Regions from separate parts of the Cytobacillus sp. C11.1 genome, predicted to be linked through region 2. Evidence: riboswitches for the same ligand, from Rfam matches in the RefSeq annotation. Region 2 holds a riboswitch; the other holds the start of a gene.
What was found. A riboswitch is a leader RNA that binds a small molecule or an ion and turns the genes downstream of it on or off. The one in region 2 is predicted to bind lysine.
Positions count from the first base shown of each region.

Region 1: linked by a shared signal. The riboswitch ahead of AC3ZVC_RS09910 (aspartate kinase) and the one ahead of AC3ZVC_RS07950 (Na+/H+ antiporter NhaC family protein) in region 2 are both predicted to bind lysine.

Region 1 covers NZ_CM176935.1:2,006,105-2,009,266, reverse strand. Annotated here, with positions in the region: gene AC3ZVC_RS09915 (YslB family protein) at 1-169, shown strand, start outside; gene AC3ZVC_RS09910 (aspartate kinase) at 500-1,729, opposite strand; lysine riboswitch at 1,890-2,069, opposite strand; gene uvrC (excinuclease ABC subunit UvrC) at 2,209-3,162, opposite strand, start outside.
Region 2 covers NZ_CM176935.1:1,613,894-1,617,055, forward strand. Annotated here, with positions in the region: gene AC3ZVC_RS07940 (HD-GYP domain-containing protein) at 1-539, shown strand, start outside; gene yunB (sporulation protein YunB) at 602-1,348, shown strand; lysine riboswitch at 1,416-1,622, shown strand; gene AC3ZVC_RS07950 (Na+/H+ antiporter NhaC family protein) at 1,780-3,162, shown strand, end outside.

The DNA of each region.
Region 1 (3,162 bases), 390 kb from region 2:
CCGATGCAAAAAGAATGATGGCTGCACCTTTCAGCTTGAAGCTGGGTTTATAGCCCAGCAAATAGAATTTCAGAAGGATGTCATTTGCGAAGCCTTTGAACATCCACGCAAAAAAACCGGAAAAATCCAAATCACAGTAAAATGGGATAAAAAAGATGCTTCCGTGTGATTTCATTTATGTTTGGGCAAAAAGCTTTCAAAAAGTTTCCTTTTGAAAGCTTTTTGTATATGTTTTTGGCTCTGTTAAATTAGCTTGTTGGTTTTGCTTCAGGTGCTCAGCCAACCGCGGGCAGTCCCGGAGCTTCTCGGCACCTGCACCTGTGGGGTCTCCCTTTGAATCGTTCCTCCCCCAGGACTTTGAATAAACTTACACGATTTCAGCGCACGAAGGGAATGCAAAAGCATTTTCGAAAACTCGCACATTCCCCTTCAAGCAACAGGTGCCGAAATCAACCATGATCCTTTAACACAGCATATTTGATTACCTCAGGTCGAGAAATTAGGCTTTTATCGCAGAACCTGACAGCTGGAAGGCTTCATGCAACGCATCAACTGCTTCAAGCATCTTTCCGTTTTCTACAACAGCAGAAACCTTTATTTCCGAAGTGCTGACCATTTTTACCTGTATTTCATTATCTGAAAGCACTTCAAACATTTCTGCTGCCACCCCTGGATTGGAAATCATACCTGATCCTACAATCGAAACTTTCGCCAGTCCTGACTCCCATTCAATGCGTTCGTAATTTAAACTAGCCCTATTTTTTTCCAATACCTTTACTGTATCAGTCAGATCTTCATTTTTGATCGAGAAGGACAGGTTGGTTGTTTTGGCCTCTGTCATGCTTTGAATAATGATGTCCACATTAATGTGATTTTTAGCAAGTGCTGAGAAGATGGTTGATAAGCCAGTAAGTGAATTAGGAAGGCCGAGAATTGTCACCCTTGTAATATCATCTTCAAATGCCACACCGCGCACGACCAAGTTTTGTTCCATTTTTACTTCCTCCTCAATAATTGTACCGGATTCCTTTTCAATGCTTGAACGTACTTCAAGCGGAAGTCCATAGTTTTTTGCAAATTCTACTGCTCTTGGATGGAGAACGCCTGCCCCTAAATTCGCAAGCTCAAGCATTTCATCATAGGAAACGGAATAAAGCTTTCTTGCATTTTTTATATACCGCGGATCGGTTGTAAATACCCCGGTTACATCGGTGTAAATATCACATTTATCAGCTTTAAGTGCAGCCGCTAATGCAACAGCGGTAGTATCCGATCCTCCGCGGCCCAATGTAGTGATTGAACCATCTTCTGTCATGCCCTGGAATCCGGCAACAATGACTATATTGCCTTGCTGCAGTTCCTTTTGGATTTTACTTGTATCAATGTCCAATATCCTTGCATTCCCGTGGACGGGTTCAGTCTTAATCCCGGCCTGCCAGCCTGTAAATGAAACGGCAGGGTGCCCTTTCGCACCTAAAGCCATGGAAAGCAAAGAAATGGTCACTTGTTCACCGGTTGTAAGCAGCATGTCCATTTCCCGTTTATTTGGAGCAGGAGAAATCTCCTTTGCCATACCAACTAGCTGATCTGTCGTTTTCCCCATGGCTGAAACCACCACGACGACATCATTTCCTCTTTTCTTTTCCTCAATCACCCGATTGGCCACATTTTGAATTCGGTCAACAGTACCAACCGAGGTGCCTCCAAACTTTTGCACAATGATTCCCACAACTTCCCCTTCTTTCTAAACAATCTTGTTGTATTGTATTGTTTGCCGTCCCTATGTAAATTACCCTTTACCGGTTTACTTCCGTTTTTTAGGCAATAAAAAAAGCAATGAGATATACTATCCCATTGCTGTGCAGCCAAATGTTAAAAAGAAGCAAACACAGTGAGATAGCTCTCCAGGACGGCATAGCCCTGACAATCCTGCATTTATTCAATACAGAACCAGCAAAGAAAATGATGAGATCTTCTTCACTTCGGCAAACATTCCCTTTCAAAGCTTTTCACGGAAGCTCATTCTTCTCCAAGCTTTTACTGATGAAGTTCGCACCTCTACCTTCACTTAACGATGTTGTTCGAAAAATTTTGAAAAACTTTCTTTTCGAACACATACTTTATCGCTATAAAGTGATATTGATATAAAGTTTCAATTATTATAACATATCAAAAAATGGCTGTCTATCTCCATTTAATCGCTTACGTTCACGCTTTTCCGTTCTTTTCCTCAAGGCGCTGCTTTAGTTCTTCTGCTACATTTGCAGGTATGCCTATTTCCCTGAAGTCTTCAAGAGATGCCTCTTTCATTTTCTTAACGGAGCCAAAAGCCTTCAACAATTGCTTTTTCCGCTTCTCGCCAATGCCCGGAATCTCGTCAAGGATTGACTGAAAAGCACTTTTTCCACGAAGCTGACGGTGAAAAGTGATTGCAAAGCGGTGAACCTCGTCCTGAATTCTCTGGAGCAAATAAAATTCCTGGCTGTTTCTGGAGAGCGGAATAATCTCAAGCGGACTGCCATAAAGGAGCTGGGATGTCCTGTGCTTTTCATCCTTAACCAGCCCGGAAATAGGGATATCAAGGCCCAGCTCATTTTCAAGCACATCTCTTACAGCTTCCACATGGCCTTTGCCTCCATCAATCATAATCAAATCAGGAAGAGGGAGCTCTTCTTTCAATACCCTGGTATATCTGCGGCGAACCACTTCCCTCATGGATTCATAGTCATCAGGGCCTTTGACGGATTTAATTTTATATTTCCGGTATTCCCTTTTCTCCGGCTTTCCATCAATAAAGACAATCATGGCAGAAACAGGGTCTGTTCCCTGTATATTTGAATTATCAAATGCTTCAATCCTGTGAGGAGTGTAGATGCCAAGCTGCTGCCCAAGATTTTCTACTGCCTTTATCGTACGTTCCTCATCCCGTTCAATTAAAGAGAACTTCTCCTGCAGAGCGATCTTCGCATTTTTATAGGCGAGCTTAACGAGATCCTTCTTTTGGCCGCGCTGTGGCTTTAACACTTTCACACCAAGAAGCTGTTCTGCCATTTCAGTATCAACAGAGTCGGGAGCCAATATTTCGCGCGGTTTAAAATGGTTGGCTTTTGAATAAAATTGGCCCAGAAATGTTAAAATTTCTTCCTCCGGTTCATTATGAAT
Region 2 (3,162 bases):
GAAGATTAAATGCTGAGGAGTTCGATGAAATAAAAAAGCATCCGGAAGAGGGCTTTAATATTTTAAGAGGCGTCCAGACAATCCCGCTGATTGTTGCCCATTGTGCATTTCAGCATCACGAACGGCTTAATGGTTCGGGCTATCCGAGAGGTCTGCAGGGGGAACAGATCCATGATTATGGGAAGATTATTGCGGTCGCAGATGTATTTGATGCGGTAACATCCAATCGAATATACAGGCAGGCAATGCTTCCGCATAAGGGCCTCGAAATTTTATATGCTGGAGCGGGAACCCTTTATGAGACAAAACTTATTGGAGCTTTCCGGCAGGCAGTTGCGATTTATCCTGTTGGCATAACAGTTGAATTGAGTGATGGAAGAAAGGGAGTTGTCTGCAGGCAGAATGCAGGACTCAGCGACAGGCCGGTCATTCGGATTTTGGAGGAAAACGGAAGCGGAACCAATCCGTATGAAGCAGATTTAAGGACTGAGCTGAATGCTGTTATTATAGGCTGTGACATTACTTTTGTAAAACAATGAACGATTTTGGATTAGTTCCCTCCTTTATAGCATACATATAGCTTGTAAAGGGGGGATTTGTTTTGGCAAAATTTCGCGGCCGGCTGCCCCGGAAAGGTCCACTGCCGTTTCGGTATGTTTTTCTGCTGACCTTCGTCTTTTTTGTTTTTTCAACAGCTGCCGGCCTATGGATAATCAATGAAGGACTTAAACCCACACTTATGAGCTATGCCGATTCTCAAACAAGAAAAATCGCATCGTTGGTTATCAACAATGCGATCAATAAAAAAATTACAAATGTAATGGATTTGGAAGACATGTTTGAAGCAAGCGAAAGCGGTGTCGTCAGCATAAATGTTGAAAAACTGAACAGGGTAAAGGCTGAAGTGACCGAACTCGTTCAGGATAATATTAAAAAAGCGGAAAAAGGAGATCTCGATGCCTTAGAATCGTTTACAGATGTTGAGATTAATACAGAACAAAAGCAGAGTTCAAATGGCATTGTCTATTATGTGCCGCTTGGGCAGGCGACCAATAATGCGCTTCTCGGGAACTTGGGGCCGAGGATTCCCGTCAAGTTTAATGCAGTTGGTTCTGTTACGTCCAACTTCATAACCGAAACAAAGGACCACGGCATCAATAATGTTGAAGTGAAGGTCCTGGTTCGTTTGGATGTGCAGGTTCAAATCATTATCCCTTTTGCGACCAAAATCATTACCGTCCAAGAAGATGTGCTTGCTGCGTATGGTATATATCCTGGAAAGGTTCCTCAATTCTATAATGGCGGCGGAGGCACATCGCCTTCCATAGAAATACCTGCAGGTCAATAAAGGCTTGCCAGAAGACTCGTAGTTTGCTATACTTATAAATACAATTGTATAAAAACCTTATCATATCCGATGGGGTAGAGGTGCAGGATTCAAGAGTAAGCTGTGTGAGGATGACAACCGTGACCACAGCTAAAAGGGAATTTTGCCGAAGCAGAATAAATGGGTCAGCTTTTATTCCGCTGGGGTTACTTCGAATAGGAGTAACACTGTCATTATGAGGGGAAGGTATGAATATACTTTGTCAAAGCCTTCATAATGGGGAGCTACAGATCGTGATGGAGAAACTAATTACTTCAAAAGAGTAATGATAGATTTTTCTCTATCGTTACTCTTTTTTTATTTTCGCTCTGTCATCATCCATGTTGTTCCCCCTGATTGAAAAACGGACGTGCCTTAATGGTGCGATCCAAAAAACAAGAGGAGGACAAGTAATGGCAAACACGATTTTCTCCCTGCTGCCGCCGCTGGTAGCCATCGCAATGGTCATCCTGACTAGGCGCGTTCTGCTATCATTGGGAGTGGGGATCGTCACAGCAGCCCTGTTGCTGGCTGAATTCAGCATTACAGAAACATTTAGCATTATTTTTGATGCAGTAAAAGGAATTTTTGTTTCAGACGGAGAGCTGAACACCTGGAATGTTTATATTCTTTTATTCTTGCTTGTATTAGGAGTTATTACAGCATTTATATCGATCTCAGGTGGAAGCCGCGCATTTGGCGAATGGGCGATGAAACGGGTAAAAACCCGTGCAGGCGCACAGATTGTCGGAGCTGTTTTAGGAATTATCATTTTTATTGACGACTATTTCAATGCTCTGGCAGTCGGGCAGATTTCACGTCCGATAACGGATCGCCAGCGTGTATCCCGTGCAAAGCTGGCATACCTGATTGATTCAACTTCAGCACCTGTTTGTGTTGTGTCGCCGGTTTCAAGCTGGGGAGCATACATCATTGCTTTAATTGGTACCATCCTTGCTGCCCATAATGTAACCGAGTATTCTGCATTCTCGGCTTTCATTCAGATGATTCCTATGAATCTTTATGTTTGGGCTACTTTGGCTATTGTGTTTATGGTAGCATTAAGAAGAATTGAGATCGGGCCAATGAAGGTTCATGAAAAGCGTGCTGTTGAAGAAGGGTTAGTCATGGATCCCGATAAGCCTGCACCTGGTGAACTAAAAGATGATCTTCCAACAAGCACAAAAGGCTCTGTCGGTGATCTTGTATGGCCGATTGTTGCTCTTGTTATTGGTACAGTAGGCGCAATGATCTGGACGGGTTCCCAAGCAGTTGAAGGAAACGCAACTATTTTGCAAATCTTTGAAAACACAGATGTTTCGAAATCACTTATCCTTGGAGGACTAATTGGGCTATTTGTCACAATGGCTTTATTCCTCCGCCAGGCGTTTGTATTAAAAGGAATTAATTCAAATGTTTTCGGAAGAGGAGTATGGGAAGGCATCAAATCCATGCTTCCGGCCGTTTATATCTTATTATTTGCTTGGGCGATCGTTGATCTGATTGGCCGTCTTGAAACGGGGACATACTTAGCCGGGATTGTTGAAAGCTCAAATATGAGTACTTCATGGCTTCCTATCATCCTATTCCTTATTGCAGGAATCATGGCGTTCAGTACTGGGACTTCATGGGGATCATTCGGCATACTGCTTCCGATCGCGGGTGATATTGCCGCTGCAACAGACATCAATCTATTGTTGCCGGCAATGGCAGCAGTACTTGCAGGAGCAGTATTTGGAGACCATTGTTCACCTATCTCTGATACAACCATACTTTCCTCAACAGGGGCAGGATGT